DNA from 3 places in the Paenarthrobacter sp. NPDC091711 genome. Region 2 is predicted to be linked to each of the others. Evidence: riboswitches for the same ligand, from Rfam matches in the RefSeq annotation. Region 2 holds a riboswitch; each other region holds the start of a gene.
What was found. A riboswitch is a leader RNA that binds a small molecule or an ion and turns the genes downstream of it on or off. The one in region 2 is predicted to bind glycine.
Positions count from the first base shown of each region.

Region 1 (3,274 bases), on a different contig from region 2:
AGGGGCAAAAGCAGGAATGCTGCTACCAGGAAAACGGCGCCCCACCAGAAGTGCTCCACCAGCCAGCCGCCAAAGATCGGGCCAAGGGCGGCGCCGCCGGAGAACCCTGCGGCCCAGACGGCGATCGCGAGCCGGCGCCGGTTGGGATCGGTGAAAATGTTCCGGATCAGGGAAAGGGTTGAGGGCATCAGCATGGCACCGAAGACACCAAGGCCGGCGCGGCCGGCAATCAGCCATTCAGCGGACGGCGCGAATGCTGTAGCAGCCGAAACCGCTGCGAAGCCTGTGCTGCCGACCAGCAGCAGCCGCCGTCGTCCGATCCTGTCGCCCAAGTTGCCCATGGACACCAACAGTGCGGCGAGGACCAGCGGGTAGGCGTCAACAATCCAGAGCAATTGGACGCCGCCAACGTTCAGGGAACGGGCGATTTCAGGGAGGGCAAAGGTGAGCGCGGTGTTGTCGACGGCCACCAGCAGCACCGGAAACATCAGGAGTGCCAGTGCCGTCCAGTCGCGCCACGGTGCTGCCGGACCCTTAACGGGGTGGGCGGAACGGGGTGCTTGGGTTGAGGACGGCGAGAACATGTAACCACTGTACCGTCCAGACGGTATAGTTTCAAATGTAGCCACCGCGAGCCTTTAGGGAATGATGGACACATGCCACGAAAACCAATTGCCCGGGACGCCGTCCTGGACGCCTTTGAAGCCCTCCTCATTGAAGTGGGGGAGCGTGCTGCCACGCTCGATGCCGTTGCCAAGCGCGCGGGAGTGTCCAAGGGTGGGCTGCTCTACCACTTTCCCAATAAGGAAGCGCTGATTACTGCCCTTTTGGAGCGCCTGGACCTGCTGGCCGACGAAGATACCGAAGTGATGAAGGCCGCGCCCGATGGTTCGGCTGCATACTTCATCCGGTCCTCGCTGTGGGCAGATACGCCCATGGACCGGGCCTTCGTTGCCGCTACCAGGTTGGCTGAGGTGGCTCACGAGGAAACCCGCCGCAGGTTTGCCGCCATCCAACAGAGATGGCTGGACGTGCTCGCAGAAGACGTCGGACCGGAAGTTGCCAAGGCTGTCAGCTACATGGGCGATGGGCTCTACTTCAACGCGATCTTTGAAGGCGGCCAGGAGGGCGGCAACGCCGGGCGGGAGGCCGACGTCGAAATCCTGCTGGGAGTCCTCGAGCGGCTACGGAAGTAGTGGTTCCTCCATTTGCTGCTGAGGCCGGAGCGTAGGACAATTAACTCTTGTGGCGTGCCCAGCGTGGCGCCCATATACAACTGAACATGCCTTTGATCTGCGGCGGGAGAGTCCTGCAAGCACGTGATGCAGGCGCCGTAGGAGCAAACCCTCCCCAGGAATCTCTCAGGCCCACGCACCGCCGCGGCAAGGCAACTCTGGAAAGCAGCAGGCACTCGGCACCTCAGGGTGAAGAGAGCTGTGCTCACCGACGGTGCAAGCGATGGTTGTCCCACAACGCGCGGAAACTCTCAGGTCCAATACAGAGCGGGGAGGAACCCAGCCGCTGTGGCGTACCCAAACGCTGCCCAAGTAATGGAGTTCCTTCGTGACGGTTAGTTCTGCCTCCACCACCTTCGTCGATCGGCATATCGGCGCCCGCCGCCAGGCTGATATTGAGACCATGCTCAAGTCCGTCGGTTACGACACCGTCGACTCCCTGGTCGACACCGCCGTCCCGAACGATATCCGCCAGGACGTTGCCCTCACCCTGCAGAACGCGCTGAGCGAAGTTGAAGTTCTGGCCGAGCTGCGCAAACTTGCGTCCAAGAACAAGACCGCCGTGCAGATGATCGGCCAGGGCTACTACGACACCGTGACGCCGCCGGTGATCCGCCGCAACATTCTTGAGTCCCCGGCCTGGTACACGGCCTACACGCCGTACCAGCCGGAAATTTCCCAGGGCCGTCTTGAAGCGCTCCTGAACTTCCAGACCATGGTGCAGGACCTGGTTGGCCTGCCGATCGCCAACGCCTCCCTGCTGGACGAAGCAACCGCCGTGGCCGAGGCCGTGCTCATGATGCGCCGTGCCAACAAGAACAAGGCTGTCCAGGACGGCAAGACCGTTCTTGACGCCGACTGCCTGCCGCAGACCATCGCCATTGTGAAGGGCCGCGCAGAAGCGCTCGGCTTCGAGGTTGAGGTAGCTGACCTGTCGCTCGGTCTCCCGGAAGGCGACATCAACGGCGTCGTCCTGCAGCAGCCGGGTGTCTCCGGCCGCGTGTTCGATCACTCCGCCGTGATCGCTGACGCCAAGGAACGCGGCGCGCTGGTTACCGTCGCTGCCGACCTCCTTTCCCTGACGCTCATCACCCCTCCGGGTGAGCAGGGCGCGGACATTGCTGTTGGTTCCGCGCAGCGCCTGGGCGTACCGCTGTTCTTCGGCGGCCCGCACGCTGCTTACATGGCCGTCCAGAAGGGTCTGGAGCGTTCCATGCCCGGCCGTCTGGTGGGCGTTTCCAAGGACGACGCCGGTGTCCCCGCCTACCGCTTGGCGCTGCAGACCCGTGAGCAGCACATCCGCCGCGAGAAGGCCACGTCCAACATCTGTACCGCGCAGGCGCTGCTCGCCATCGTCGCCTCGATGTACGCCGTCTACCACGGCCCCGAAGGCTTGAAGGCGATCGCAGAGACCGCTCACAGCCACGCCCGCACCCTCGCAGCGTCCCTGAAGGCTGCCGGCGTCGAGGTCCTTCACGGTTCCTTCTTCGACACCATCACCGTCCGAGTTCCCGGCAAGGCCGGCGAGCTCGTGGCCGCTGCCGAGGCCAAGGGCATCAACCTGCGCGGCATCGACGCCGACACTGTGGGCATCTCGGTTGATGAGACCACAACTTCCGCGATTGTCGCCGACGTCGCAGCGGTGTTCGGCGCTTCAGTGGCTGAAGCCGCTGAAGGCTTTGCGCTTGAGGCCTCCGTGGAGCGTTCCAGCGACTTCATGCAGCACCCGGTGTTCAACACCCACCGCTCCGAAACCCAGCTCCTGCGCTACATCCGGAAGCTCTCCGACCGGGACCTCGCGCTGGACCGCACCATGATCCCGCTGGGTTCCTGCACCATGAAGCTCAACGCCACGGCTGAAATGGAAGCGATCTCGTGGCCGGAGTTCGCCTCCATCCACCCGTTCGCTCCGGATTCCCAGACCGAGGGCTGGCGTGAACTCATCACCGATCTCGAGTCGCAGCTGACCGAGATCACTGGCTACGACCAAGTCTCCATCCAGCCCAACGCCGGGTCCCAAGGCGAGCTCGCAGGCCTGC
Region 1 is NZ_JBIVTF010000023.1:15,126-18,399, reverse strand. It holds gene ACIQH5_RS21320 (MFS transporter) at 1-584, opposite strand, end outside; gene ACIQH5_RS21315 (TetR/AcrR family transcriptional regulator) at 657-1,196, shown strand; glycine riboswitch at 1,290-1,387, shown strand; gene gcvP (aminomethyl-transferring glycine dehydrogenase) at 1,564-3,274, shown strand, end outside.
Region 1: linked by a shared signal. The riboswitch ahead of gcvP (aminomethyl-transferring glycine dehydrogenase) and the one ahead of cycA (D-serine/D-alanine/glycine transporter) in region 2 are both predicted to bind glycine.

Region 2 (3,274 bases):
CGGAGGGTCGGGGCGGCAAGTTCGTCGAGGCTGGTTCGCCGGGCGCGGGTGTCTTGGAGTATCGGGCCTCGGGCAGGGAACCGAGGATCATTGCTGCCTCCCGAAGAGGCACCCCCTATCGGGCAAAGGCGGGGCTGGCAGGCTATTACCCCAGCAGCATCACCATGCGCTACCTGACAGAAGCCGCGGTGGACAGGTTCCGCGCGGCCGGCATCCAGCCCGGTTTCGATCATGACCTCTGGCCGCTGCTGCACCGCGATGCCCTGTGGGCTTATTACTCAACGCTTGCCCGGTCCCAGCCAGCCTCGATCAAGGACCCCGCACAGTTCCTCGCAGACCTTGAAGATGCGCTCCAACCGCATGCGCACACCACTGCGAACTGGGAAATTGACGTGGGAAACCTCGTTGAAAAGCACGTGGTCACTTCCCGCCGCTTGAATCTGCGGGGGCTCGCGGCGCCGCTCGCGGGCCGGACGTTCGCGTCCCGGAGCGAGCTGGACGCCGCTATCACGGCATATCTGGATGATGATGCCCGCCGATCAGCGCTGGGTGAGGCGGACCCCGTCAAGATGGCCATCGGTGCTCTTCACACTGGACGGGCCATCCTCAAATCGGTGGTGGCGGACGGCGGCATCACCGATGAGTCCTGGCTGGCAGGGTTGCGCGGCTGGTTCGAGTCCTTTGTTGAAGGGTTGGCCAGCGGCGCGCCAGCCCTGCGTTCGGAACAGCTGGCCGCTTTGGCGCGTGCCGGCGTCGTGAGTTTTGTGGGCCCGGACCCGAAGTTCAGTGTGGACCGGGGCGCCAAAGTGTTCCGGGCGGTTTCGCCGTGGGTGCACGACTCCCCGGTCGAAGCCCGGACCCTCATCGAGGCGATGTCTCCGGCTAACAGGGTGGGCATCAACCTCTCGCCCCTGCTGGAACAGCTCATGGCGGATGGTCTGGTGCGCACCAAAATCATGATGAGCGTTGAAGGGACGCCCATGCAGACCACCGGTCTTGACGTTGAACCACACCCGTACCGGCCCCTGGCGGCCAACGGATCGGTCACCGACGGACTGTACGTGCTGGGCCTTCAACTCTCGGCTTCACAGTGGGGGACGGCCATTGCTGCGGAAGCGAAGCCGCGCACCGGCCCGGCCTACGCGAGCGGACAGCGGACCCTGCGTGATGCGGACGAGATTGCCCGCAGCATTCTGGGCCGCTAGCGGCGCCAGCTTGCGGGTGCTTCCGCTCTTCGCTATGGTGTGAGCTGCATCACCGAATAGATGGTGCGCGCTTTTGATCTGCGGCGGGAGAGTCCTGCCGGTACATCCCGTCAGGCGCCGTAGGAGCAAACCCTCCCCAGGAATCTCTCAGGCCCATGTACCGCCGCGGCGAGGCAACTCTGGAAAGCAGTCCGGTCACCGGGCTCACCGAAGGTGCAAGCGGTCCTGCCCTGCAGGGCCGCGGAAACTCTCAGGTCCACGTACAGAGCGGGGAGGAACCCGAATCAATGTGGCACCCTGTGCCGCCTGAACGATGGAGTTCCTTTGACGATTCAGCGCCCGCCTTCCACTGGTCCAGATTCACCCCACCTCGAGCGACAACTCAGCAACCGGCACATCCAGCTCATCGCCATCGGCGGAGCCATTGGCACCGGCCTTTTCATGGGCTCCGGCAAGACCATTTCCGCTGCCGGCCCGTCCGTCATCTTCGTGTACATGATCATCGGCTTCATGCTGTTCTTCGTCATGCGTGCCATGGGCGAATTGCTGCTGAGCAACCTCAATTACAAATCCTTCAGCGACTTCGCAGCGGACCTCCTGGGACCTTGGGCCGGCTTCTTCACCGGCTGGACCTACTGGTTCTGCTGGGTCATCACAGGGATCGCGGACGTGATCGCCATCGCCGGGTACTCCCAGGAGCTTTGGCCGGCCCTGCCCCTCTGGGTGCCGGGACTGATCACCATCGGCATCCTCCTGCTCCTGAACCTCGCCACGGTGAAAGCCTTCGGTGAGACCGAGTTCTGGTTCGCCCTCATCAAGATCGTGGCCATCGCTGCCCTCATCATTGTTGGCCTGTTCATGATTTTCAGCGGCTTCCAGTCCGATGCCGGACCGGCCACGTTCTCCAACCTGTGGAGCCATGGCGGCTTCTTCCCCAACGAATTCATGGGCTTTGTAGCAGGCTTCCAGATCGCCGTCTTCGCGTTCGTGGGCATCGAACTGGTGGGCACCACAGCAGCCGAGGCCAAGGACCCCGAGAAGAACCTGCCCAAGGCCATCAACTCGATCCCCATCCGTGTGCTGCTCTTCTACGTCGGCGCGCTGATCATCCTGATGTCCGTCACCCCGTGGACCCAGTTCGCTGCCGGACACAGCCCTTTCATTGCCATGTTCTCGCTGGCAGGCCTCGGCGCAGCGGCCACCATCGTCAACCTTGTGGTGCTGACCTCCGCAATGTCCTCCGCCAACTCGGGCATCTACTCCACGTCCCGCATGGTGTTCGGTCTGGCTCAGGAGGGCGACGCGCCCAAGGTGTTCGGTGCGCTCTCCGGACGTAAAGTACCCCGCAACGCCCTGTTCCTGTCCTGCATCCTGCTGCTGTCCGGCGTCGTCCTCATGTACGCAGGCTCGGACATCGGCAAGGCGTTCGACATGGTGACCACCGTGTCCGCTGTTTGCTTTGTTTTCGTGTGGTCCATCATCCTGGCCAGCTACCTTGCCTTCCGGAAGCGTCGTCCGCACCTGCACGAGTCCTCGGCGTTCAAGATGCCCGGTGGAGTGGTGATGGTGTGGGTAGTGTTCGCCTTCTTTGCCTTCGTTTTGTGGGCGCTGACCACCCAGCCGGACACTCTCATGGCACTGCTGGCCACTCCCGTGTGGTTCGTTATCCTGGGGGTCGCCTGGCTGATTCTCCGCCGCCGCCCCGCGCACTTGGCCCGCTACGAGGAGTTCAAAGCTGAGCTCCAGCGGGACGCGGACAGGGTCGATTTGGACAACGTCCAAGAAACGGTACCTGCAAACAAGTAAGGCGCGGAGCAACAGTTTTATAGGACAAACAGCTTCGTAGAACAAACAGCCGGACCCCTCACGAACGAATTCGTGAGGGGTCCGGCCTTTCTTGTTCACGCTAAGGAGCGGTTAGCCCCTCAAGCACCTCTGATACTCCAGCCATGCAAACGCGTACCGGAGCCATCCCACGACGTCGTACCACTTGGACGGCTTGGCAGGTGCGGTGCACTGCGGCGGGTTTGGACCGCTCTCAGCCACGTTCACCAGCGCCTTCACCACGG
Region 2 is NZ_JBIVTF010000007.1:156,357-159,630, forward strand. It holds gene ACIQH5_RS12945 (FAD/NAD(P)-binding protein) at 1-1,205, shown strand, start outside; glycine riboswitch at 1,280-1,378, shown strand; gene cycA (D-serine/D-alanine/glycine transporter) at 1,530-3,011, shown strand; gene ACIQH5_RS12955 (ExeM/NucH family extracellular endonuclease) at 3,123-3,274, opposite strand, start outside.

Region 3 (3,274 bases), on a different contig from region 2:
CCGGCGTCGTGGTTTCATCAACCGAAACGCCAACAGTGTCAGCGTCGATGAGCCGCAGGTTGATGCCGCGGGCTTCGGCGGCTGCGATGACCTTGGCAGCTTTGCCGGGAACACGGACGGTGAGGGTGTCGAAGAAGGCCTCGGAGACGAGTTCGCGGCCGGCCTTCTGCAGGGTCGAAGCCAAAACGCGGGCGTGTCCGTGGACTGTTTCGGCGATCGACTTCAGGCCCTCGGGACCGTGGTACACGGCGTACATCGAGGCTACGATCGCCAGCAGAGCCTGGGCGGTGCAGATGTTGGACGTGGCCTTTTCGCGGCGGATGTGCTGCTCGCGGGTCTGGAGCGCCAGGCGGTAGGCCGGTACGCCGGCGTTGTCCTTGGAGACGCCCACGATGCGGCCGGGAAGCGTGCGTTCCATGCCTTCGCGGACGGCCATGTAGGCAGCGTGCGGGCCGCCGAAGAACAGCGGCACACCGAAACGCTGCGCGGTTCCGACGGCGACGTCCGCACCTTGCTCGCCCGGGGGCGTGATGAGGGTGAGCGCCAAAAGATCGGCGGCCACGGTCACCAGGGCACCGCGTTCCTTGGCGTCGGCAATCACGGCCGTGTGGTCGAAAACGCGGCCCGAAACGCCAGGCTGCTGCAGGACGATACCGTTGATGTCGCCGTCGGGAAGTCCGGCGGACAGGTCCGCAATCTCAACTTCGAAGCCCAGAGCCTCGGCCCGGCCCTTCACGATCGCGATGGTCTGCGGGAGGAGGTCGGCGTCGAGGACGGTCTTGCCATCCTTGGCAGCCTTGTTCTTGTTGGCCCGGCGCATCAGCAGCACGGCCTCGGCCACGGCGGTGGCTTCATCCAGCAACGAAGCGTTGGCAATGGGCAGCCCCGTGAGGTCCTGCACCATGGTCTGGAAGTTCAGGAGAGCCTCAAGGCGGCCCTGCGAAATTTCAGGCTGGTACGGCGTGTACGCCGTGTACCAGGCCGGAGCTTCGAGGATGTTGCGGCGGATAACGGGCGGCGTCACGGTGTCGTAGTAGCCCTGCCCGATCATCTGGACAGCGGTCTTGTTCTTGGACGCCAGCTTGCGGAGCTCGGAGAGGACCTGCACCTCGGTGAGGGCGTCCTGCAACTTCAGGGCAGTGTCCTGGCGGATGGAATCGGGGACGGCGACGTCTACCAGGCCGTCGACCGAGTCGTAGCCGATGGCCTTGAGCATGGTGTCAACGTCGGCTTGGCGGCGGGCGCCAATATGCCGGTCCGCGAAGGCGGTGGGGGTTGATTGAACAGTCAAGAGGAACTCCATGATTCAGGCGCCCAGTGAGCGCTCGATGATGTGGGTTCCTCCCCGCTCTGTATTGGACCTGAGAGATTCCGCAGGAATGGTTGCCTGCTTGCACCGTCGGTGAGCCCGGTTGCCCGGACTGCTTTCCAGAGTTGCCTAACCGCGGCGGTACATGGGCCTGAGAGATTCCTGGGGAGGATTTGCTCCTACGGCGCCTGACTGGATGTACCGGCAGGACTCTCCCGCCGCAGATCAAAAGCGTTGCATCACCATGAGTGACACGCTTCACACCATAGCGGGTTGTTTTGAAAAAGCGCAAGCAAGGTGTGGCTACTGATGCATGGCTTCATGAATCTGCAACGCAAACCACAACTGGGCAACGGTGGACGTTTCACCCATGTCCAGCCCCGTCAGCTCGCCGATTTTCCGGATTCGGTAGATGATGGTTTGCCGATGCGCGAACACCGCGGCAGCAGTCTTCTGCCACGAACGCTGCGAATCCAAATATGTCCGCAACGTGACTATCAGATCGCCGTCCTGGCCCTGCTCGTAGTCAAAAATCGGGCCCAGGAGACGCCGGACCAGCGCGGTCCCTTCCTCAAAACCGGTGAGCCCCAGCCATGACGGCCCCTCCGCGTACCGAGCCAGCCCCAGCTTGTTGGCCCGGGCTGAACCGAGCGCCCAGAGAGACTCTTGCAGCGCCCTTTGGATACCGGTCACATCCGCCGGCGCACTGATCCCGATCGCGGCGTTCGCCCCGGCGCAATGGACCAAGACGTCATCCGACACGCCCGCGGGGACCACCACGTGGAGCCTGTTGTTCCGCTTCAACGACGCCGACGCAACCCCGTGCCGCCACAGTTCGATGTGCACGTCAGCCAGCCCGCCGACGTCGTCCGCTGCTTTAGCGCCCGCCGTGGGAATGCTCGCCGTCATGGAGGCGAGCAGGAAATCCTGGGGCGCAACCTCGAAACCCGCCAGGCGGCTCTCCATCTCGGCCGCACCCAAACGCCCATCCATGGCCTGCAGCAGGAACTCGCCGGCAAGCCGATGGCGGCCTTCCAACGACAAAACGATGCGCGAAAGCTGCAGTCCCAGCACGGTTGCGGCATGAAGGAGTACGACGGCGTCCGGGTGCGGTTCGCTGTTAGGCAGCACCACCAGGAGCGCGTTGGCATGCGTGGGAATGTCCATGGTGAGCACGTGCCTGCCGCGGATGCGGTGCCACTGGAAGTTCTTCCCCGCCAGGCCCACCTGCCCGGACAACGGCGCCCATTCCTCGGCGAGGAAGACGGGGAGTGATTGCCCGTCCGGATGCCAAGGATGGAGGCATCGGCGGTCCACCACGAAGAGTTCCGCGTCGAGTTCGGTTGATAGCCGCTGGACGAGGCTCTGCCAATGGTCCTCGGACGCTCCGGCGGTGCGGAGAAGATCATAAACGCGGGCTGTTTGCCGTAAACGGCGGGACTCTTCGAGCAGCGATGACTCGGCAACCGAACGGGCTATGGCGATGAATGGCAGCGGATACGGGATGTTGATCAGGGGCAGCGGGAGCCGGTTGCAGGCCTCCAGGAACTCGTCCGTTAGCGGCGGCGCGTGCATCTTTTCACCGATCGCCAGTGCACTGGCACCACTGTCCATCAATGCCTCGGCGAGCGCTACTTGGGCGGCTGCATCAGAGGGAATGGAGAGGCCGTTGGTCATCATGAGCTCACCGCCGGTGACCCACTCCCACAGCCTGGGGAGGTCCGAGGTGTGCGCCCAGGTGATCCGGTTGTCCAGGCCGGCCGACCCGGCCAGAAGGGTGAGCCCCAGCTGCGGCTCTGCGATGAGTTCCGCTACGGTGATCGCCATTTTGTGCTCCCTGCTGTCCTCGGGTGGCGGTCCACCGGCGGCTGTTAGACAAAGGTATATGCGGCTTCGTCATTTGTAGTCAAAGTGTAGGTAGTCGAAGTGACTCGGGTCACCAAGAATTGAACTACTTACTCCCCC
Region 3 is NZ_JBIVTF010000003.1:184,599-187,872, reverse strand. It holds gene gcvP (aminomethyl-transferring glycine dehydrogenase) at 1-1,291, opposite strand, end outside; glycine riboswitch at 1,439-1,537, opposite strand; gene ACIQH5_RS06650 (PucR family transcriptional regulator) at 1,613-3,136, opposite strand.
Region 3: linked by a shared signal. The riboswitch ahead of gcvP (aminomethyl-transferring glycine dehydrogenase) and the one ahead of cycA (D-serine/D-alanine/glycine transporter) in region 2 are both predicted to bind glycine.